DNA from 4 places in the Streptomyces sp. NPDC050264 genome. Region 3 is predicted to be linked to each of the others. Evidence: riboswitches for the same ligand, from Rfam matches in the RefSeq annotation. Region 3 holds a riboswitch; each other region holds the start of a gene.
What was found. A riboswitch is a leader RNA that binds a small molecule or an ion and turns the genes downstream of it on or off. The one in region 3 is predicted to bind cobalamin.
Positions count from the first base shown of each region.

Region 1 (5,726 bases), on a different contig from region 3:
TCGAGGAGGTTCTTCCCGGTGGCGGGGGTGGTGTCGGACATTACTGGCAGGCCTCGCAGGACTCGGGGTTTTCCAGGGAGCAGGCGACCGCGTCGGTCTCGGGCACGGTCTGTACGGGGACGGTGGAGCGGCCCGCCGCGCGGGCGATGCGCGTCGCGGGGCGCGAACGCAGGTAGTACGTCGTCTTCAGGCCCGACTTCCAGGCGTACGCGTACATCGAGGAGAGCTTGCCGATGGTCGGCGTCTCCAGGAACAGGTTGAGGGACTGGGCCTGGTCGAGGAACGGGGTGCGCGCCGCCGCCATGTCGATGAGGCCGCGCTGCGGGATCTCCCACGCGGTGCGGTAGAGGTCACGGACGTCGTCCGGGATCCAGGTGAAGCCCTGCACCGAGCCGTTGGACTCGCGCAGCGCCTCCCGGGTCTGCGCGTCCCACACGCCGAGCCGCTTGAGCTCGTCGACCAGGTACGCGTTGACCTGGAGGAACTCGCCCGACAGCGTCTCGCGCTTGAACAGGTTGGAGACCTGCGGCTCGATGCACTCGTAGACGCCCGCGATCGAGGCGATCGTCGCGGTGGGCGCGATGGCGAGGAGCAGCGAGTTGCGCATGCCGACGGCGGCGATACGTTCCCGCAGCGCGGCCCACCGCTCCGGCCAGGTCAGCTGGGCGTCGGCGTAGTGGTCGGGGTGCAGGACGCCGCGCGCGGTGCGGGTCTTCTCCCAGGCGGGCAGCGGGCCGTTGCGCTCGGCGAGGTCCGCCGAGGCCTCGTACGCGGCGAGCATGATGCGCTCCTGGATCCGCGTCGAGAGCGCCCTGGCTTGCGGCGAGTCGAAGGGCAGGCGCAGCTTGAAGAAGACGTCCTGCAGGCCCATCGCGCCGAGGCCGACCGGCCGCCAACGGGCGTTGGAGCGGCCCGCCTGTTCGGTCGGGTAGAAGTTGATGTCGACGACGCGGTCCAGGAACGTGACGGCGGTGCGGACGGTCTCGTCGAGCCGCTCCCAGTCGATGTCGCCGGCGGCCGTGTCCACGAGGGCGCCGAGGTTGACCGAGCCCAGGTTGCAGACGGCGGTCTCGCCGTCGTCCGTCACCTCCAGGATCTCGGTGCACAGGTTCGAGGAGTGGACGGTGTGGCCGGGCTCCGCCGTCTGGTTGGCGGTGCGGTTCGCGGCGTCCTTGAACGTCAGCCAGCCGTTGCCGGTCTGTGCGAGCGTGCGCATCATGCGGCCGTACAGGTCACGGGCGGGGATGGTCTTCAGGGCCTTCCCGTCGGCCTCCGCCTTCTTGTACGCGGCCTCGAACTCCGCGCCCCACAGGTCCACGAACTCCGGCACGTCGGCCGGCGAGAACAGCGACCAGTCGGCGCCCTCGGCGACCCGGCGCATGAACTCGTCGGGGATCCAGTGCGCGAGGTTCAGGTTGTGGGTGCGGCGCGCGTCCTCGCCGGTGTTGTCGCGCAGCTCCAGGAACTCCTCGATGTCGGAGTGCCACGTCTCCAGGTAGACGGCGGCGGCGCCCTTGCGGCGGCCGCCCTGGTTCACGGCGGCGACCGACGCGTCCAGGGTCTTCAGGAACGGCACGATGCCGTTGGAGTGCCCGTTCGTCCCGCGGATCAGCGAACCCCGGCTGCGGATGCGGGAGTACGAGAGTCCGATGCCGCCGGCGTGCTTGGAGAGCCGGGCCACCTGGTGGTAGCGGTCGTAGATCGAGTCGAGCTCGTCCAGCGGGGAGTCGAGGAGGTAGCAGCTCGACATCTGCGGGTGCCGGGTGCCCGAGTTGAAGAGGGTGGGGGAGGAGGGCAGGTAGTCCAGGCGGCTCATCAGGCCGTACAGCGCGCTGACCTCGTCGACGGCGCGGGCGCTGTCGTCCTCCGCGAGACCCGACGCGACGCGCAGCATGAAGTGCTGCGGGGTCTCGATGACCGCGCGGGTGATCGGGTGGCGCAGCAGGTAGCGGCTGTGCAGGGTGCGCAGACCGAAGTAGCCGAAGCGGTCGTCGGCCGCGGTGTCGATGAGCGCGTCGAGGCGCGCGGCGTGTACGCGGACGAACTCCGCGGTGCGGTCGGCGATCAGGCCCTCGCGGTGGCCGACGGCGACGGACCCGGTGAAGGAGGTCACGCCCTGCGAGGCGGCCTCGGCGGCGATGGAGAGCGTGAGGAGCCGGGCGGCGAGCCGGGAGTAGACCGGGTCCTCGGAGATCAGCCCGGCCGCGGCCTCGGTGGCGAGTTCGCGCAGCTCGGCCTCGTCGGCGCGGGCGCTGCGGCCGCGCAGCGCTGCGGCGGCCACCCGGCCGGGGTCGGCGCCCCGGAGGTCGGCGGTCAGCTCGGTCAGGGTGCGCAGCAGCGCGGTGCCCGGAGCGTCTTGCGGTGCGGCTGAGACCGGTTCGGCGGGCGGCGCGATGGTCACGTGGGGCTCTCCCTCGCTCGGCTCGGGGCCTGCGGGAAGGAGTGGCTCCGGCGCGCACGGGGCGCCGTCGTCACCGGCCCATTCCGCGAGGCCCGGACGTCGTCGACACCCGGGCCGGACGGCCCGGGTGTGCTGCGGCAGGTCGTCGGACTCACGCGGGCGCCACTTTGGGCGCATACGTTCACCGTTGCGGGACAGTTCCGGATTTGCACCGGATTCCCCTGCGGCTGCAGCGAGAGCGAGCATACATGTTGTGCCGGGCCATCGCGGCAGGCCCACATCTTGTGTCGACCGGGCCCCACGGTGGGAGTCACACGGCCGCGGGCCGCTTCAGCAGCGTGGCCACGAAATCCTCTGTGAAGTTACGCGGGCCGGTGCCCAGGGCGACCCGGCCGCGATGCTTGGCGCGGGCGTTCACCAGGGGCGACTCCGTGTAGTACTCGCGGGGGTAATCGGAGTCGTAGGGGATGAACACCGTCTTGCCGCGGGTGAGTTCGCTCGCGCACTCCACCACGACGGTGCCCTCGGCCGCCGTGATGAACGACTCGTCCGCGCACACGCCGACGGCGAGCGGGTCGTGCAGGGGGGAGCCTCCGGCCTCCTCGTAGGCGCCGAGGTAGAAGCGCATCAGCCGTGCGGTCAGCTCCATGCCGGGACCGGCCGCCTCCAGCGTCGCCAGCTCCGCGGGCCCGAACCGCCAGCCGTGCGTCGCGTCGAGCCCGACCATCGTGTACGGAATGCCGGAGGAGACGACGAGGTCCGCCGCGTCGGGGTCCGCCCACGCGTTGAACTCGGCGACGGGCGTGATGTTCCCGGGTATCTCGGCCGCCCCGCCCATGAAGACGAGCCGCTTCACACGCCGGGCGAAGTCGGGGTCCTCGCTCAGGGCGAGCGCCACATTGGTGAGCGGGCCCGTCGCGCACACCGTCAGCTCGCCCTCGTACTCGCGCGAGAGCCGGAGCAGCGCCTGCGCCGAGGACTCGGTGTGCTCGGGCACGGCCGAGTCGGGCAGTCGCTCGGCGCCGAGTCCCGTGGAGCCGTGGAACTCGCCGGCGGCCGCGTACGGAAGGCGGGTCAGCGGGCGGCCCGCGCCCCGGTGCACGGTGATGTCGCCGTCGATGCCGAAGGCCCGGGCGAGCGCCCGCCCGTTGCGGAAGGTCTGCGTCGCGGGCACGTTGCCGCCGACGGTCGTGTAGGCCTTGAGGTCCCACAGCCCGGTGCCGAGCAGGTATTGCAGCGCGACGGCGTCGTCTATGCCGGGGTCGCTGTCGAGCACGATGGGGGCGGTCATGATTCCTCCGGGGCGGGTGGTGCGAAAGGTGCTGGGTCACGATAAAGGGACGGGCCCCTCCGCAAGGGAGGGGCCCGTCCTTCGGGAGGCGGGGGACGGCCGCTAGTGGCCGCCCGCTCCGACGGTGGGCAGTTCCACCTGTACTCCCTTGTCGCCGGCGTCGGCGGTGTAGTCCGCGGGCGACGTCTCGTCGACGCCCTCCGGAGCCTTCACGGCCTTCAGGACGAAGGTCAGGACCACGGTCACGATCACGTTCATCACGAACGCCGTCAGACCGATGTAGCCGATCTCCCCGATGCCGGGGATCTCGTCCGAGGAGCCGCCGAAGTGCTTCTGCGTCGGCGACGCGACCCCGTACGCGGCGAGCGTGCCGTAGACCATGCCGACCGCCCAGCCGGCGAGCAGCGCCCACCGGTGGAACCAGCGCGTGAACAGACCGCCCACCAGCGCCGGCATGGTCTGCAGGATCCAGATGCCGCCGAGCAGCTGGAAGTTGATGGCGACGGTCTTGTCCATGGTCAGGACGAAGGCGAGCGCGCCGACCTTCACGAGCAGCGACACGAGCTTGGAGACCTTGGTCTCCTGCGCGGGCGTCGCGTCGGGCTTGATGAAGTCCTTGTAGATGTTGCGGGTGAAGAGGTTCGCCGCGGCGATCGACATGATCGCCGCCGGGACCAGCGCGCCGATACCGATGGCGGCGAAGGCGACACCCGTGAACCAGTCGGGGAACATGTTCTCGAAGAGCTGCGGGATCGCCAACTGCCCGTTCTGCACCTTGATCCCGGCCGCGATCGCCATGAACCCGAGCAGCGCGAGCAGGCCCAGCATGAGCGAGTACAGCGGGAGGATCGTGGTGTTGCGGCGGATCACGTTGCGGCTCTTGGACGACAGGGTCGCCGTGATCGAGTGCGGGTACATGAACAGCGCGAGAGCCGAGCCGAGAGCCAGGGTCGCGTAGGTCCACGTGCCCGATTCACCGGGTGCGAGGGCCCCGACGGGTTTCCCTGTCGCGGGATTGAGCTGCTCGAACTTCTTGCCGGCCGCGGCGAAGATGTCGTCGAAGCCGCCCAGCTTGATCGGGATGTAGATGATGGCGACCAGGATCACGATGTAGATCAGGCCGTCCTTGACGAACGCGATCAGCGCGGGGGCCCGCAGGCCCGAGGAGTACGTGTACGCCGCGAGCACACCGAAGGCGATCAGCAGCGGCAGGTCCTTGATGAACCAGTTGGTGCCCTCGCCGCCGCCGACGCCCATCACGTCGAGCACGGCCTGGATGCCGACCAGTTGGAGCGCGATGTACGGCATCGTGGCCAGGATGCCGGTGATGGCGACGGCCAGCGAGAGGCCCTTCGAGCCGAAGCGGCCGCGCACGAAGTCCGACGTCGTGACGTACCCGTGCTTGTGCGAGACCGACCACAGGCGCGGCAGGAACGTGAAGATCAGCGGGTAGACCAGGATCGTGTACGGCACCGCGAAGAAGCCGGACGCGCCCGCCGCGTAGATCGCCGCGGGGACGGCGACGAAGGTGTACGCCGTGTAGAGGTCGCCACCGAGCAGGAACCAGGTGACCCAGGTGCCGAACGAGCGGCCGCCCAGGCCCCATTCGTCCAGCGAGTCGTTCTCGGACCGGCGCCAGCGCGCGGCGAGGAAGCCCATGACCGTGACGGCCACGAAGAAGATGATGAAGACGGTGAGCGCGACACCGTTGACGCCGCCGTTCATCGCTGGCTCCCCGAGGACGATGCGGATGCCGATGCCTTGCGGCCGCGCTGGTCACGCTGCCACAGCTTGTACGCGATCATCGTGAGCGCCGTCGAGATGAGCACCCAGAGCATCTGGTACCAGTAGAAGAACGGGATACCGATGAAGGTCGGGTCGATCTTGGCGTAGGAGCTGACCCAGAGCATCGCCACGAACGGCGCGACGAGGCACAGTCCGATGACGACGCGGACCGGTGTCACCACCGGTCTTCCCACTTCTTGCGCACCTTGTGGCGCGCTTTTCGGCGCATCGGACATTTCGCGGCTCCGT
Region 1 covers NZ_JBFAKV010000014.1:202,376-208,101, reverse strand. The annotation lists gene AB0J02_RS25395 (ribonucleotide-diphosphate reductase subunit beta) at 1-41, opposite strand, end outside; gene AB0J02_RS25390 (ribonucleoside-diphosphate reductase subunit alpha) at 41-2,401, opposite strand; cobalamin riboswitch at 2,520-2,654, opposite strand; gene AB0J02_RS25385 (nucleoside hydrolase) at 2,712-3,692, opposite strand; gene mctP (monocarboxylate uptake permease MctP) at 3,795-5,417, opposite strand; gene AB0J02_RS25375 (DUF3311 domain-containing protein) at 5,414-5,713, opposite strand.
Region 1: it holds a riboswitch for cobalamin, as region 3 does, so the genes downstream of both, AB0J02_RS25390 (ribonucleoside-diphosphate reductase subunit alpha) here and AB0J02_RS31850 (ABC transporter substrate-binding protein) in region 3, are expected to answer to the same signal.

Region 2 (5,726 bases), on a different contig from region 3:
CAGCTTTCCCAAGCTGGGCATCACCGCCTGTTCCCAGCTACGCGACCTCATCGAAGGGGCCCTCGCGACGGCGGCCCATGAGTAGGAGGGAACCGGCCGGCCTGCCTGTACTCTTTCGCTCCGACAATGCAGCGACGGCCCGATCGCGGGCGCCTGCTGCACAGGGGAGGGTTGTGGGCTGTCGCAGCGGCGGTCGCAACGACAAGCATGCTGGTGACAACGGCCGCGCACGCCGAGGGCAGGGGCGACATCCGGGTCACCAAAACCATCGTTGATCACGGGACCAACGTCATCGTCGGCACCTCGAAAACGATCAAGTACCCGATCGCGATCACCGTCAAGGACAACTCCGGTGTCAAAGGGCTCACCCGAGTGAGCACCTTCAACCGGTCCAACGGCTATGGCTTCGGGGACTGGACCGGCACCTCGTGCGTCAAGAAGAGCGCGACGACGTCGGTGTGCACGGCCACGATGACGATCAAGCCGGAGTGGATCGCTTCCAGCGACGACATCGACTCCAACAAGGTCGCCGGCGTGTGGCAGGTCATCGCGACGGTGAAGGCGAACGACGGGGACTACTGGATCTCCGACAGCATTGCCCAGTACAAGGTGAAGCGCGCCTCCGTGTTGGTGACGAATGCTTCTCCGGAGCCGGTGAAGCGGGGCGCCAAGCTCACCGTCACGGGCAAACTGACCCGGGCCAACTGGGAAGACCGCAAGTACCACGGCTACTCGGGTCAACCGGTCACGCTCCAGTTCAAGAAGGCCGGCTCGTCGTCGTACACGACCGTCAAGAGCGTGAAGACGAACAGCACCGGCAACTTGAGCACCACCGTGACCGCGAGTGCGGCCGGTTCCTGGCGCTGGTCCTTCCCGGGCACCACCTCGACGGCCATGGTCGTCTCGACCGGGGACAACGTCCAGCTCAGGTGATCGGCACGTCGTGAGGTCTGCACGGGCCCGGCGCGGATGTCCATCCGCGCCGGGCCCGTAGCAATACGCACGGTTCGACGCGGCGGCCCCGTCCATCGCCACGTGCCTGGACAGGAGCCGTCCGGCTCCAGAGCACACGCGCTCCTCGGGTCGGCGCGGCGCCGCGGCGGGACTTCAGCGACCGCCATAACGTGGCCATATGAGTACAGAACGAGAAAACTCAGCACAAACCTGCCGACGTCTGCCGAGCATGCGAGGCATCGGCCTGGCGTGTGCCGTAGTCGTGGCGGGAGCCCTGATGACGGGGTGCGGCAATGACGACAGCAGTGCCGCCTCGACCGGCGCGCCCACCGGCCACGCCCACGCGTCGGGGACGCCCTCCGCATCGGCGAGCGGCCTCACCGAGGACCAGGCCGAGCGGAAAGCCCTCATTCCGAAGGCCAAGGTCAGCTACGACAAGGCGTTGGAGACGGCGGTGAAGGCCGTGGACGGGTCGAAGCCGGTGTCGATCGAGCTCAAGGGCCCGGCCGACAAGCCAGGCTGGGATGCCAAAGTAGCGATGGACGACGGTACGGAGCACACCGTTCGCGTCGACGCCGTCACCGGCAAGGCCGACAAGGCGCAGCCGGAATCCGATCAGGACGGCGACGACAAGCAGGAACTCGCCGGCCGGCTGGGCAAGGCCAAGGTGACCCCGCAGCAGGCCGCGCAGACCGCGACGGACAAGACCAAGGGCACCGTCACCTCCGTCGAACTCGACGACACCGACCAGGGCGGGCCCATGTGGTCCGTCGACGTTGTCACCACGAAGGATTGGAACAAGACGACCTACGACATCGACGCGACCGACCGCAAGGTTCTCCGCGAGCACACCGACCGGGACTGACCCGCACTCGCACGCGTTCGCCGGAAGAGCGGGTGCGCGGGGTCAGGAGCCGAGGTTCCTCAGGTCCACAGCGAGCGAGCTGATGGCCGCGGGATTGCGCGGGCTTTCGACGAGGTCGACGTAGTCGAGGACGACGATCCGGTCGTTCTTGACGGCGGAGACGTTGGCGAGCGGACTGTAGGAGGTGAGGAACTTCCGCTTCTGTTCCGCGGTGGTGTCCCCGTAGTTGTTGATCACGATGACCTCGGGGTCGCGGGCGACGACGGTTTCCCAGCCCACGGTCACCCAGCTGTCCTTGAGGTCTTTCATGATGTTGTCGCCGCCGGCCTTGGTGATGATGTCGTGGGGTCCGGCGTAGGCACCGGATGTGAAGGGCTTGTCCTGCCCGCTGTCATAGAGGAACACCCGCGGCCGCTCGGCGCCCTTCGGGGCGCTCGCCTGTGCCTGGGCGACTTGCTTGCGGAAGGAGGCGATGAGCGTCTCGGACCGGTCCTCGACATCGAAGACCGTGCCCAGGTTCCGCAGGTCCGTGTACAGCGCGTCGAGCGGCGCCATCACCCCGCGCGCTCTGCCCTGTCCGTTGCGGCAGGACTCGCTGAGCAGGTAGGAGTCGACGCCGACTTGGTGCAGGGCCTGCGGTGTGAAGCCTTCGCCTTCGTTGAATCCGTAGTTCCAGCCCGCGAAGACCAGGTCGGCGCGTGCGTCGAGGATCAGCTCCTTGGTGATCTGCTTCTTGGACAGCCATCCGGTCTTCTGGTAGCCGTCCTTCCAGGGCACGGTCGTGAGCGGCGAGTGCGTTACGGACCATGGCCTGGACGGCGACGCCCACGGCCGCCAGACCGGCGCCGACGACGGCGGCCAGCACGGCACGCGGGAAGCGGAGTTCCCAGACGATGAGGTAGGAGGAGACGTCGTCCGGGGCTATGGACCCGCCGGTCAGTCCCGCCCACAGGTAGCGCAGTGCCTCGCCCCACGAGAGCCCCGATGCTCCGATGCCCGCGCCGCAGGCGAGGGAGAGGGGGAGCACGACACACAGGCCGGTCACGAGCAGAGGCAGCGGGACGCGCCGGGTTGGGGAGGTCCCTCTGTTCGTGCCGCGGGGCGGTACGGCGGGTATTCGGGTGCGGAGCGTGGCCACAGGCGGATCGCTTTCGCCTCGGGCCGCGCACCTGCGTGATCAAGAAGGAGCAGCTCCGGACGGCGCCGTACGCAGCACCTCTCGCAGTCCACGGCGATTGACAGGAGCTTCACCACCGCGGGTAATCGGGCTCACGGAACCTCTTGCGAGGCTCCGCCTACCGTTGCGGGTCAGCGCCGGACTTCGACCGGACTTCCCCCACGAGGCGCCTGAAGCATAGCGGGTGCTCCAGGCCCCCATCGTCCTCGCATCGCAGCCGTCGCCGACGACACTCCGACCCCAACTGCCCCACCGAGCCGTCTCGCTGGGCCGAGGCCACGTTCGTCATACGTCGTTCAGCTCGGCCACCCTGGTGATGATGGCGTCGGCGACGCTCTCCTGAGGCCAGGGGAAGATGCGGGTGGCGGCGTGCTGGTGGGCGAGGCCGTGCAGGCAGACCCAGAGGGTGACGGCGTCCAGCTGGGGATCGGTGGCCGTCGACTGTCCGGCGGCGACACAGTCGGCGAGGGCTTCGGCGAGGAACTGCAGGGCGGTCGCGCCGAGGGTGGTCAGTTCCTCCTCGGTCAGCGAGCTGTCGCCCAGGGTCGGCATCCACAGGCCGCCGAACATGGTGCGGTAGCGCGCGGGGTGGTCCTGGGCGTAGCCGAGGTAGGCGCGGCACAGGGCGTAGAGGCGGTCCCGCGGATCGTCGCCCGCCTCGTCCACGGCGGTGCGCAGATGGGCCTCGAGCGCGGCGAACTCCCGTCGGACGACGGCCAGCATGATGGCCGGCTGGTCGGGGAAGTGCGGGTAGATCGACGGGGCGGCGATGCCGATCTTGCGGGCGACGGACCGCAGGGTGATCGTCCGCTCGTCGCCGGTCTCGTCCAGCAGCGCGGCGGCGGCATCGACGATGTCCTCCCGCAGACGGCCGCCCTCGCCGCGCCGGTTGCGTACGCGGGCGGCGCGCTTCGGTGTGTCCTGACTCGTCACATCGGTCTCTTTCATCCTCGTAACCTTACGCGCAAAAGTTTATTGGCGTAAGCCCTTGCTCGCGCTCCCTTAACGTGCGTAGCCTTACGACCGTAAGTTCAAGTTCGAGGCAGTGCGGAACGCAAGGAGAGAGCAATGTCAGGACCGTCCGTTTCCGTCGCCCGTCAGGAGCGGCGCACGCCCCTGAAGGTGACCGTCTCCGCCTGGGCCGTCCCGCTCCTGGTGCTCACCGGGTTCGCGTTCGTCGCGTTCGTGCCGGTCCTGATCGCGTTGATCGGCGCCCTGGCAGGGGCTCGCGACGCGGCGGTCAAGGCCGGTGCCGCACTGCTTGCTCTCGCCTACGCGATCCCGTTCGCCGTCTGGCAGTTGCGGCCGGAGGGCGCGCCGAGCCTGTCGAAGGACATCCACCCCGGTTTCGTCGGCCTGATCGTCGCGGCGTCCGCCGCGCTCCTGCTCGCCGTCCACGGCGTCCGCCGCCGCTGAAGAACCGCCCGCCCTCATCTCTCGAAGTCGCCACGGAAGGAACCCGACCATGTCCGTCACCCGCTCCCGCTTCGCCACGCGCCTTGCTGCGCTCACCCTTTCCCTCGCCGCGGCCGGTGGCGCCCTCGCGGTCACCGCCGCGCCCGCCGGGGCCGCCCCCGGCCCGGCGCACGCAGGCCGCCCCGACGCCGCCGTCGAATGCCGCGGACGGAGCACCGACCCCGACGCTCTCGTGCGCTACGGGACCGAAATACTGATCCACGCGCCGCTGAGCACCGTCTTCAGGACCCAGACGGACGTGGAGCGGTGGCCGTCCTGGCAGGACGCCGTCCTGTCCAGCGAGCGGCTCGACTCCGGTCCCCTGCGCCCCGGTTCCGCCTTCCGGTGGACCACCCCGGTGCCCGCCACCCCCGCGACGCCCGCCACCACCCTGACGGTCACCTCCACCGTCCAGCAGCTCCGGCGCGATGACTGCGTCCGCTGGACCGGACCGGCGACCGGCGAGGGGATTCACATCGACGAGGGCACCCACGTGTGGACCTTCACCAAGGTCAAGGGCGGCACCCTCGTCCGCACCGAGGAGACCTGGACCGGCGACCAGGCCGAGGCCGACGTCGACCTGTCGACCCAAGCGCTCGGCGCCGGCCTGGAGATCTGGCTGAAGGATCTGAAGGCCGCCGCGGAAACCCGCACCGGCTGCTGAACCCCGCTCTCATACGCAAAGCACGAGAGGAACCACCCACCATGACCTCCGTCCCGTCAACAGATGCGAAGACCCTGCTCGACGCCTGGCTCAGGCTCTGGAACGGCGATCTCTTCCTGGCCCCCGACATCGTCTCCGACGACTTCCGCCTCCATAGCGTCATGACCGACGGCAGCGACGGAAGTTCCGTGCGGGGTGCCGACGGGCTCGCCTCCTACGTCCGCGCCGGCCGCTCTCCCTTCCCGGACCTGGAGTTCGCCATCGAGGTCCCGCCGTTGTTCGACGGCGCCTACCTGTCTGTGCGCTGGACGGCCACCGGCACCTACGGCGGCGGCTTCCCCGGTGCCGAGGCCCCGCCCGGGACCGTGGTCACCTTCACCGGGACCGACACGCTCCTCGTACGGGACGGCCGGTTCGCCGAATACTGGCTCAACTCCGACTCCCTGCACATGCTCAGGCAGCTCAAGGCGCTCTGAGGCCAGGCGGGAAGGCCTGAGAAGCGGGCCCGACATGAGGGCGTGCGGAGCCCTTCTCCTCGGCGACCCCGCCTTCTACTGGGTCCTCGCCGGCGGCGCCTACGTCCTCGCCGCCTCCTTCGAACGCCGCCGCCT
Region 2 covers NZ_JBFAKV010000051.1:10,608-16,333, forward strand. The annotation lists partial or broken gene AB0J02_RS42405 (helix-turn-helix transcriptional regulator) at 1-85, shown strand, start outside; gene AB0J02_RS42410 (hypothetical protein) at 208-933, shown strand; gene AB0J02_RS42415 (PepSY domain-containing protein) at 1,184-1,819, shown strand; partial or broken gene AB0J02_RS42420 (ABC transporter substrate-binding protein) at 1,862-2,605, opposite strand; partial or broken gene AB0J02_RS42425 (iron chelate uptake ABC transporter family permease subunit) at 2,607-2,957, opposite strand; cobalamin riboswitch at 3,056-3,197, opposite strand; gene AB0J02_RS42430 (TetR/AcrR family transcriptional regulator) at 3,282-3,944, opposite strand; gene AB0J02_RS42435 (hypothetical protein) at 4,065-4,412, shown strand; gene AB0J02_RS42440 (SRPBCC family protein) at 4,462-5,115, shown strand; gene AB0J02_RS42445 (ester cyclase) at 5,157-5,591, shown strand.
Region 2: it holds a riboswitch for cobalamin, as region 3 does, so the genes downstream of both, AB0J02_RS42425 (iron chelate uptake ABC transporter family permease subunit) here and AB0J02_RS31850 (ABC transporter substrate-binding protein) in region 3, are expected to answer to the same signal.

Region 3 (5,726 bases):
CGATCTGATCCACACGCCCGACGCCGACCCGGCGAAACCCTGGCCGACCCTCGGCGACATGGTCGACAGCGGCCGCCGCCTCGTCGTCCTCGCCGAGCAGGCCGACGGTCCGGCGCCCTGGTACCGCAACTTCTACCGGTACGGCATGGAGACCCCGTTCGCGTTCCGCGCACCGGACGAGATGAGCTGCGTGCCCCACCGCGGCGGCGACGACAAGCGGCTGTTCCTGCTGAACCACTTCATCACCGACAACGGCGGCAGCCGGCTCGACGCGGGCACGGTCAACACCCGCGGCTTCGTGCTCGACCGGGCACGCAGGTGCGAGCGGGAGCGCGGCAGGCCCGTCACGTTCGTCGCCGTCGACTACACCACGATCGGTGACGCCGTCGGCGCCGTGGCCGCGCTCAACGCCGGGCGCCGACCGCCGCGCCCACGGGTCAGAAGTGGGTGGCGATCCCGAAGGCCCGGCGCAGCTGTGCCATGTCGTGCCGGTCGTGGTCCGCGGGCTCGTACCCCTGGTGGAAGCGGACCTGCTGTTCGGCTGAGAGACACGGCACAGGCTCTCCCGCGACGGTGCCGGTGACGAAGACGTGCGCGGGGTAGCCGAACGGCCGCTCCGGGTCGAAGGAGGCCTGCCGGGCGGAGCCGTCGTCGGCGAAGTGCAGAGGATGCAGGTCGAGTTCGCGGCCGTCCGCGTGCGTGACGACGAAGCGGACGGGACGCCAGTCCAGGGTCTCGACGAATCCGGCGCCGGCGAGGGCGGCGAGCACGGCGGGTTCCTGCTCGTGGCGGTGCATCAGGTCGAGATCCCGATGCTCCCGGGTCTCCGCGCCGACCAGCGCGTCGATGCCCCAGCCGCCCCCGATCCACACGTCCGCTCCGGCCCGCCGCAGCAGGGCGAGGACCACCAGCACATCGTCGGCTGTCATCATCCGACGCAGGGTAGGGGCCCGCGTCACGAACGGCGAGCGGGTTACCGCCGCTCGACCGCTCTCCCGGAACGGGCCCGGACCACCGTCCGATGGCTGGTCAGGCCCGTGATACCTTCCGAAAGCCAGTCGTACCCATGTGCGTATCGTACGTGCACGGGTCAGGGAATCCGGTGGAAATCCGGAGCTGACGCGCAGCGGTGAGGGTGACGGGCGGAGCCACTGCCACTGGACCGGTGTACCGGTCCGGGAAGGCGCTCCGTCCGGACGATCCCGAGTCCGAAGACCTGCTGGCGGCCTCCGTGACCGGCACGCGGCCGGGGGTGAACCGTAGGCCGGCTCCGCGTATGGGCCCTGGACGCAGAGGAAGTTCCGTGCCTTTCGCACGTCAAATCCGCCGTTTCGCACCGCTGTTGGCGGGTGCCTTGCTGCTCACGGCATGCGGCGGCGCGGGCTCCGGCACCGCGGACCGCTCGGGCGGCGCGGATTCCGCCGTGACCCTCGACAACTGCGGCACGAAGGTCCGGGTCGCACACGCCCCGCGTCGCGCCGTCGCCCTGGACCAGGGATCGGCGGAGATCATGCTCTCGCTCGGCCTCGCCGACCGGATGGTGGGGACCGCGACGTGGACCGATCCCGTCCTGAAAGGGCTGGAGGAGGCGAACGCGAAGGTGCCGCGGCTCGCCGACCGCTATCCGTCGTTCGAGAAGGTCCTGGACACCGAGCCGGACTTCGCCGCCGCCTCGTTCACGTACACCCTCGGCAAGGGCGGGGTGGCGCCGCGCGAGCAGTTCGAGAAGCTCGGCGTGCCCACCTACCTCTCCCCCACCGACTGTGCGGGCAAGGACAACAGCGGTGACGGCGACGGCGTGCGCAGCAGCGCGCTGACCATGGACACCGTCTACGGCGAGATACGCGATCTGGCACGGATCTTCGACGTGGAGGAGCGCGGACAGAAGCTCGTCGCCGACCTCACGTCCCGTGTCAGCAAGGCCACTTCGGGGGTCGATGCCGACGGCGTGAGCGTCCTGTACTGGTTCGCCAACTCCGACTCGCCCTATATGGCGGGCTGTTGCGGCGCGCCCGGCATCGTCACCAAGGAGCTCGGCGTGCGCAACGTCTTCGACGACACGCACGAGGAGTGGCCGCAGATCAACTGGGAGACCGTCGCGGACCGCGACCCCGACGTCCTCGTCATCGGCGATCTGACCCGCCGCTCACAGTCAGCGGAGTCCGCCGCGCAGAAGATCAAGTTCTTGGAGTCCGACCCGGTCACCAAGGAGATGACCGCCGTCCGCGAGAAGCGGTACGTGCTGCTGAAGGGCCAGGATCTGAACCCGACGATCCGCACCGTGGACGGTGTGGAGAAGGTGGCGGCCGCGCTGCGCGAGTTCGGCCTGGACGCGTGAGAGCGGTCCGGCCCGCGCTGTACTGGACCGCGGCCGTCGCCGCGCTCTGCGCCTCGGTCGCCGTGGCCATCACCATCGGTCCGGCGCACATCGGCGTCGGCGACGTGTGGGCGGCGGTCGGCGCCCGGCTCGGCTGGGGCACCTCGGACCTGTCGCCGATCCGGGACGGCATCGTCTGGAATCTGCGGCTGCCCCGCACCCTGCTCGCCGCGGTCTGCGGTGCGGGCCTCGCGGTGTGCGGCACGGTGCTGCAGGCGCTGTTGCGCAACCCCCTCGCGGACCCGTTCGTGCTCGGCGTCTCCTCCGGGGCGTCGACCGGAGCCGTCCTCGTGGTGGTCCTCGGCCTCGGCGGCGGCGCTCTCTCGGTGTCCGGCGGGGCGTTCCTCGGAGCGCTCTGCTCGTTCGCGCTCGTGCTGCTGCTCAGCCACACGCTGGGCGGCACGACGGACCGGGTGGTGCTGTGCGGGGTCGCCGCGATGCAGCTGTTCTCCTCGCTGACGTCGTTCGTGGTGCTGACGGCGGCCGACGCGGAGACGACGCGCGGCGTCCTGTTCTGGCTGCTCGGCTCGCTCGGCGGGGTCGGCTGGAGCGAGCTGTGGCTGTGTCTCGCGGTGCTCGTGGTGGCGCTCGCGGTGTGCCTCGGGTACGGCCGGGCCCTGGACGCGTTCGCCTTCGGCCAGGAGGCGGCGGCCGCGCTCGGCGTGCACGTGGCCCGGACCCGTCTTGTGCTGCTGTGCGTGACGGCCCTGCTGACGGCGGCACTGGTCAGCGCGGCCGGGGCGATCGGCTTCGTCGGGCTCGTGCTGCCGCACGCGGCGCGCGCCCTGGTGGGCCCCGGGCACGCCCGGCTGCTCCCGGTCACGGCGCTGGCCGGCGCGGTGTTCCTGGTGTGGGTCGACACCCTGGCCCGTACGGTCCTCGAACCGCAGGAGGTTCCGGTGGGCGTGGTGACGTCGCTGATCGGCGTGCCCGCGTTCGTGCTCGTCCTGTACCGCGGCCGGGCCGCCCGGTGAGCGGGGGCCTGCGCGCGGACCGGGTGTCCTGGTCGCCCGGGGGCGCGCTCGTCCTCGACGGGGTGGGTCTGACGCCGCGGGCGGGCACCGTCACCGGGGTGCTCGGCCCGAACGGCTCGGGCAAGTCGACGCTGCTGCGCCTGCTGGCCGGAGTGCTCGCCCCGGCGGCGGGGATCGTCACGCTGGACGGGGATCCGCTCTCCGCGGTGCCGCGCAAGGTGGCCGCCCGGCGCATCGCGCTCGTCCATCAGCAGGCCGATACCCAGGTCGAGTTGACGGTCGCCGACATCGTCCGGCTGGGCCGCATTCCGCACCGCAGGGCCTGGGCGCCGGCCTCCGCCGCGGACGAGGAGGCGGTCCGTGCCGCCCTGGAGCGCAGCGGCCTCACGAGCCGGGCGCAGCGCCTGTGGCACACCCTGTCGGGCGGCGAGCGCCAGCGGGTGCAGATCGCCCGCGCCCTGGCCCAGGAACCGCGCGAGCTGCTGCTCGACGAGCCCACGAACCACTTGGACATCCAGCACCAGCTGGACCTCCTCGACCTGATCTCGGGCCTGGAGCTGACCTGCGTGGTCGCCCTGCACGACCTGAACCTGGCCGCCACGTACTGCGACCAGGTCGTGGTCCTGCGCCGCGGCCGGGTCGTGGCGGCGGGCGAGCCGGGCGCAGTCCTCACCGAGGACCTCATCGCCGACGTCTACGGCGTCCGCGCCGAGATCACCCGGCCCGGCCCCGGCGACCGCCCCCACATCCGCTTCCTGGGCACCCTCGCGGGCGCCGGCGAGAACTAGGGCGGTCTTTGCCCGGCGACGCCCTCCGGGCGACGAGGGGTGTTTGAAGACAGGCCCTTGGTCACTCGAAGCGGTCGGGGTCCCCCGCTCCGCGCCGCACGATCTCGGCCTCGCCGTCGGAGAAGTCGATGACGGTGGTCGGCTCGGTGCCGCAGTCGCCGGAGTCGAGCACGGCGTCCACCACGTGGTCGAGCCGCTCCTTGATCTCCCAGCCCTGGGTGAGCGGCTCGTCCTCGCCGGGCAGCAGCAGGGTGCTGGAGAGCAGCGGCTCACCGAGTTCGGCCAGCAGCGCCTGGGTGACGACGTGGTCGGGGATGCGGACGCCGACCGTCTTCTTCTTCGGGTGCTGCAGCTGGCGCGGCACCTCCCGCGTCGCGGGCAGGATGAACGTATAGCTGCCGGGCGTGGCCGCCTTGATGGCGCGGAACACATCGTTGTCGATGTGTACGAATCTGCCCAGCTGCGAGAAATCCTGGCATACCAGGGTGAAGTGATGCTTGTCGTCGAGATGCCGGATCGCGCGGATCCGCTCGACGCCGTCGCGGTTGCCGAGGCGGCAGCCGAGCGCGTAGCAGGAGTCCGTGGGATAGGCGATCAGCGCACTGTCGCGGATGCTGTCGGCGACCGCGCCGATGATGCGCGCTTGCGGGTTCTCGGGGTGCACGTCGAAGTACCGGGCCATCCGCCGAGCCTACGGGATCGGCGGCACCCCTCCCCGGCGTTGCGCGCCCGGAGAGCCGTGTACACGCGCGACAATCCCGACACCCGCACACCCTGCCCATTTCCGCCGAGCGGTTCACGGCCCATACTGGTCGAGTCCCGATCACCGTCAGAACGAACCCATCAGAACGACGTAAACGACTTAATGGCCAAGAACAGCACCTCCGTGACCACCGTCCCCGACACCGTGTGGCTGGCGCGTGGACGCCACCTCGGGTCCGAGCCCGAGCAGGACCTCCGGCGCAACCTGATCGCCCTCCAGGCGGCCGGGGTGCTCGACGGTTTCCTGGACCTCGACCCCGCCGAGGCGGCCCGCTCCACCGTCCTGCACCCGCGGGACGAGTCCGCCGATCCCGGTCCCACGGCCCGGCGCCTGTTCGAGGCGCGCTGGCGCGTGGCCGACGACGTCACGGTGCGTGCGCAGCTGACGCTGTACGACCCCGAGGGGCGCCGTAAGGACGGCTCCGCCGTCACCTGGGTCCTCGCCGCCGAGGCGGAGTGGGCGTGGGAGGCGCACTGGCCGTCGCCCGCCACGATGTTCTGGCCGGACAGCGACCGGGTCCCGTGGGACTACGACACGGCGGAGGGCGTGCGCCTGCGGGCGACGAACCACCTGCCGAAGGACGACGACGAACTGCGCCACCGGCTGCGGGACTGGACCCGGGAGAGCTGGTACGTCCACGTCGTGGTGCACGAGGCGATGACGCCGGACGCGCGGGGGCAGCAGCCGGTCTCGACGTTCCTGCCGCCGAGTCTGCGGCACCGGGTGATCGAGCACCGGGGCACGCCCGAGCAGGCGCAGATCGTCGACTTCGCGATGAAGCGGGAGCTGAAGCTGCGGATGCCGCGGGGCGGCGGCGTGATCCT
Region 3 covers NZ_JBFAKV010000022.1:46,420-52,145, reverse strand. The annotation lists partial or broken gene AB0J02_RS31860 (hypothetical protein) at 1-418, shown strand, start outside; gene AB0J02_RS31855 (amino acid transporter) at 438-932, opposite strand; cobalamin riboswitch at 1,039-1,239, shown strand; gene AB0J02_RS31850 (ABC transporter substrate-binding protein) at 1,304-2,338, shown strand; gene AB0J02_RS31845 (iron chelate uptake ABC transporter family permease subunit) at 2,335-3,351, shown strand; gene AB0J02_RS31840 (ABC transporter ATP-binding protein) at 3,348-4,139, shown strand; gene AB0J02_RS31835 (L-threonylcarbamoyladenylate synthase) at 4,201-4,821, opposite strand; gene AB0J02_RS31830 (hypothetical protein) at 5,005-5,726, shown strand, end outside.

Region 4 (5,726 bases), on a different contig from region 3:
AGCAGGGCCGCGACGTGGTGCTCCTGCTCGACTCCCTCACCCGGCTGTGCCGCGCCCACAACAACGCCGCGTCAGCGGGCGGCCGCACCCTGTCCGGCGGCGTCGACGCCGCCGCGCTCATCGGCCCGAAGCGCCTGTTCGGCGCGGCCCGCAACACCGAGGAGGCCGGCTCCCTGACGATCCTCGCCACAGCCCTGGTGGACACGGGTTCGCGCGCCGACGACTACTTCTTCGAGGAGCTCAAGAGCACCGGCAACATGGAGCTGCGCCTCGACCGCGCGCTCGCCGACCGCCGCGTCCACCCCGCCGTCGACATCACCCCGTCCGGCACGCGCCGCGAGGAACTCCTGCTGTCCGCCCCCGAGTCGACCGCTGTACGCGGACTCCGCCGGGCCCTCCAGGGCCGCGAGGGCCAGTCGTCCTACGAGGCACTTCTGGACAAGCTGCGCCGCACCCCCGACAACGCCGCGTTCCTGCGCCAGGTCCACTCGACGGTACCCACGGGCTGACCCCGCCCCCGGATGCGTAATACTCGCTGTATGACCTCGAGCATTACGCGCGCCGGCAGCGGCCCTGCCGTCACGGTGCGGCGCGCCACGGCGCGCGACGCCAGGCGCCTCACCCGGCTCGTGCGCGCCTCCCGCGCCTACGAGGCCCCGTACACGGCGATGGTCGCGGACTACCGGGTGGGCCCGGACTACATCGAGGCGCACCGGGTGTTCGTCGCGGCCGCCCGCGCGGACGACCGGGTCCTCGGCTTCTACTCCCTGATCGTCGCCCCGCCGGAGCTGGACCTGATGTTCGTCGCCGATGACGCGCAGGGCCTCGGCATCGGGCGGCTGCTCGTCTCCCACATGCGGGACGAGGCCCGCGCCGCGGACCTCGACCACGTGCGCGTCGTCTCGCATCCGCCCGCCGAGGGCTTCTACCGGAGCGTGGGCGCGCTGCGCACCGGGACCGCGCTCGCGCGGCCGCCCGCCGTCGCATGGGACCGCCCCGAACTGGTATTCCCCATCACCCCCGAGATCTGACACCCCGCGGTCCGAGGGGTTCCGCCCTCGCCCCGCACGGCGCACACTCGGTGGCATCTGAGCGGGCGGCAATGGGGCAAGGAGGCCACATTGGGCGGCAGCGAGGCGCGCGGCGACGCGTTCGACGTGATCGTGGAGATACCGCAGGGCTCCAGGAACAAGTACGAGATGGATCACGAGCTGGGGCGTATCCGGCTCGACCGGATGCTGTTCACCTCGACCCAGTACCCCGCGGACTACGGCTACATCGACGGCACGCTCGGCCGTGACGGCGATCCGCTGGACGCGCTCGTGCTGACCGACGACGCGACGTTCCCCGGCTGCACCATCGAGTGCCGGGCGATCGGCATGTTCGTGATGAGCGACGAGAAGGGACCGGACGAGAAGGTCCTCTGTGTCCCCGCCCATGACCCGCGCCACGCCTCGATCCAGGACATCGAGGACATCCCCGAGTTCGACCGCCTGGAGATCACCCACTTCTTCGAGGTCTACAAGGACCTGGAGCCCGGCAAGTCGGTGGAGGGCTCCCATTGGGAGGGCAGCGACAAGGCCTACGAGGAGATCGGGCGGTCGCGCGAGCGCCGGGGGCGATAGCCGCCCGCGGCGCCGGGGAGTGCGTCGACTAGGGTGGTCGGGCCGTGGTGCTCGGGAAGACCGGTGACGGCCCCCAGGGGTCAAGTCCGGAGCGGCCCTCGCCACTGTGATCGGGTTTCGCGCCGCCCTCGGGCCGGCGCGAAGCGCACCGCTCCACACGTCACTGGCTGCCGCAGGGCCGCTGGGAAGGCAGGAGCGGCGTGGCACGCCCGTAAGCCAGGAGACCGGCCGCGGCATCTCACAAAGTGATTCCACGAGGTGCTGGAGCGTGATCAAGGCATGACCCTGCCCGGGAACTCCCCTGCGCGGCCCACCGGCCCGCACCCCCCTGCCACTTTCCGCTGGCGCCGCGAGGACACCGTGCGCACCGCGGGTCTCATCGCGGTGATCGCGGCCCTGCACGTCGTCGCGTTCGGCGTGCTGTTCCTCCTCGTCGTCCCCGAGCACTACGAGGTCGGCAACAAGGCCTTCGGTATCGGCCTCGGCGTCACCGCGTACACGCTCGGCATGCGGCACGCCTTCGACGCCGACCACATCGCCGCGATCGACAACACGACCCGCAAGCTGATGGCGGACGGCAAGCGGCCCGTCTCCGTGGGGTTCTGGTTCGCGCTCGGCCACTCCAGCGTGGTCGTCGCGATGGCCGCCCTGGTGGCGGGCGGCGCGGCCCTCGCGGGCACCCTGCTGAACGACGAGTCCAGCACCCATCAGGTGCTCGGCGTCGTCGGCACCACCGTCTCGGGTACGTTCCTGTACCTCATCGCCGCCCTCAACCTCGTGGCCCTGCTGGGCATCCTGAAGGTCTTCCGGGCGATGCGCGAGGGCTCGTACGACGAGCGGGAGCTGGAACAGCACCTGGCCTCACGGGGGTTCATGAACCGGATCCTCGGCCGCTTCACCAAATCGATCACCCGCCCGGGGCAGATGTATCCGCTCGGCTTCCTCTTCGGCCTCGGCTTCGACACGGCAACCGAGGTGACGTTGATGGTGATGGCGGGCAGTGGCGCGGCGGCGGGTCTGCCGTGGTACGCGATCCTGTGCCTGCCGCTGCTGTTCGCCGCGGGCATGAGCCTGTTCGACACGCTCGACGGGACGTTCATGAACTTCGCCTACCAGTGGGCGTTCTCCAACCCGGTGCGCAAGGTGTTCTACAACCTCACCATCACCGGTCTGTCGATCGCGGTCGCCTTCTTCATCGGCACCATCGAGCTCGTCGGCGTCCTGCACGAGAAGCTCGACCTCACCGACGCGCTGACCGGCTGGATAGCCGGCCTCGATATGGACAACGTCGGCTACGTCATCGTCGGCCTGTTCGTGGTGGTGTGGGCGGCGGCGATCGCCTACTGGCGCCTCGCCAGGGTCGAGCAGCGCTGGTCGGCGCGGGTCGCCGAGGGCGGGTAGGGGCCCGCCGCCCCGGGCGCGGGCGTCGCATAGCGTGCAGCACGACGACACCGCCCGAGCACGGAGGACCCCGAATGAGCGCCGCCCGCCTGCCCCTTGAGGGCGTCACCGTCGTCAGCCTGGAACAGGCGGTGGCCGCGCCGTTCGCCACGCGCCAGCTCGCCGACCTCGGCGCGCGCGTGATCAAGGTGGAGCGGCCCGGCGCGGGGGACTTCGCGCGCGGCTACGACGAAACGGTGCACGGCCAGTCCAGTCACTTCGTGTGGCTGAACCGCTCGAAGGACTCGGTGACGCTCGACGTCAAGACCGACGGCGGCCGTGCGGTCCTGGAGCGGCTGCTGGCGGGAGCGGATGTCTTCGTGCAGAATCTCGCACCCGGCGCGGCGGCCCGACTCGGCCTCTCCGCGCGCGAGTTGGCACAGCGCCACCCGGCGTTGATCGTCTGCGACATCTCCGGCTACGGAGCCGACGGGCCGTGGGCGCACCGCAAGGCGTACGACCTGCTGGTGCAGTGCGAGACGGGCGTCCTGTCGGTGACGGGCGCCCCCGGCGCCCCGGCCAAGGTCGGCATCGCGATCGCCGACATCGCGGCCGGGATGTACGCGTTCTCGGGCATCCTCACCGCCCTGTACGAGCGGCGGGCCACGGGCACCGCACGCGCGGTGGAGGTGTCGCTGTTCGAGGCGCTCGCGGAGTGGATGGGCTACCCCGCGTACTACACGGCGCACTCGGGCCGGCAGCCGGAACGGGTCGGCGCAGCGCACCCGACGATCGCCCCCTACGGCCCCTATGACGCGGCGGACGGCAAGACGGTCCTGCTGGCCATCCAGAACGAACGGGAGTGGGCTTCCTTCTGCGCGGAGTTCCTGGACGACGCCTCTCTGGCCGATGATCCGCGCTTCCACCGCAACTCGGCCCGGGTCGCGCACCGCGCCGAACTCGACGCGATCGTCACCGCCCGCTTCGCCGAACTCGGCGCACAGGAGGCCGTCGCCCTCCTGGAACGCGCCAAGGTCGCGAACGCCCGGCTCAACACCGTCGCCGACTTCCTGGACCACCCGGTCCTGGCCGGCCGCGACCGCTGGCGGGACGTCGCCACCCCGGGCGGCCCCGTCCGCGCGCTGCTGCCCCCGGTGGGGCTGCACGGCGTGGAGCCCCGGATGGACCCGGTCCCGGCGGTGGGCGAACACACGGAGGCGGTCCTGAAGGAGTTCGGCTACGACGCGGCGGCGATCGGTGAACTACGGGAGCAGGGGGCGCTGTGACGCAGGGGCACTCGATGGGCACGCGAACGCGGGCCGTTCGGCCCACCACAAGGGTCACTCGGCCCGCTCCCGCCGAAGGCTCTCACTGAGATGCTGCCGCACAGAGCCTCCCGTGCCCTCGTTCTCCCGCAGGGGCGCACGGTGGAGGCCCGGGCCCGCCGGGCGCAGGAGGGGGAGCTGCGACCGGCGGGCCCGGTGACGGGGCCACGCCGGGCGCGGTGTGACACGCGTAAATCATCCCGGTCGGAGCGGTAAAGTGTCGCGTCAACCTGCACGCGCCCGATCACCCAGGAGCACCTACGTGACCGTAGCCATCGACTCGTCCGAGGCAGCCGTCCCGTCCGGCGAGGACGCCGGGGACACGACCGTCGCGGAGCCCACCCCCGCGGCGGACGTGCCGGAGGCGCGCCAGTCCGACGCGGACGAGGAGAGGGCCGAGCCGGGGGACACCGCCGACACGTGGACCCCTTCGACCGGCACATCCGAAACACCTGACACCTCCGTCACCACCGGCACGACCGACAGCGCCGCCGCCACGTCCGCGCCCGAGAACTTCTGGCAGCCCCCGGCCGCCGGCACCGAGGTCGGGGCCCAGGCCGAGGACGAGGACGACGACGTCTCCGGCGAGGTACCGGAGTCCATCGCCCGCGACGCCCAGGAGTTCGGCGTCTACGCCCGCACCGGCGGCTGGACCTTCGCCCTGAAGGTGGCCCGCAGTGTGCGTCCCGGCGGCCAGCCGGCCGGTGAGACGCCCAAGGTCTCGGCGCGGAAGTTCGCCGAGCTGGCGGGCTGCTCGGCCGACCGCGTCATGCGCTTCTACAAGGCGTGGGACAGGGCGGCGGACGACGGCGTGGTCCCGCAGTTCGAGGCTCTCGCCCCGGGCGCCGACGTCGAGCTTCCGGACGCCGATGTCTGGCTGTCGTACTACGTCTCCCGGTCCGGCGCCGCCTCGGTCCGCGGCCAGGCGATCAGTGAGGCCGCCGAGGCGGAGGGCATCCGTCCGACCAAGGCCCTGGAGGTCGCGGAGAACCCGACGGCGCTGCGGGCCGCGATCCTCGCCGACCCGGGCACCGCGGAGGCCGCGCGCAAGGCGCTGATGGACCGCCTCGGCGAGGACCCGGTGCTCCGCTCGGGCCTGGCCCGCGACATCGTGCGCACCGACGACATGAAGAAGGCCGTCGCCGAGGAGTCCAAGACCGGCGACCGCCTGGAGTACGTGCGCAAGATCGTCGAGGAGGGCCAGGTCAAGACGCCCGCCGGGCAGAAGATCGAGGCCCCGCGGCAGCTGCGCGAGGAGGCCGAGCGCCACCTGTCCCTGATCGACGAGCTCGACGAGGACGAGGAGGCGGGCGAGTGGGCCCGCGAGGCCTACGACAGCGTGCGCACGCTCGTCGCGGAAGCCGTCGAGTCGGACCCCGAGCTGCGGGTGCAGGAA
Region 4 covers NZ_JBFAKV010000013.1:106,447-112,172, forward strand. The annotation lists gene rho (transcription termination factor Rho) at 1-509, shown strand, start outside; gene AB0J02_RS23805 (GNAT family N-acetyltransferase) at 540-1,031, shown strand; gene AB0J02_RS23810 (inorganic diphosphatase) at 1,122-1,625, shown strand; cobalamin riboswitch at 1,654-1,873, shown strand; gene AB0J02_RS23815 (HoxN/HupN/NixA family nickel/cobalt transporter) at 1,905-3,026, shown strand; gene AB0J02_RS23820 (CaiB/BaiF CoA-transferase family protein) at 3,101-4,291, shown strand; gene AB0J02_RS23825 (hypothetical protein) at 4,593-5,726, shown strand, end outside.
Region 4: it holds a riboswitch for cobalamin, as region 3 does, so the genes downstream of both, AB0J02_RS23815 (HoxN/HupN/NixA family nickel/cobalt transporter) here and AB0J02_RS31850 (ABC transporter substrate-binding protein) in region 3, are expected to answer to the same signal.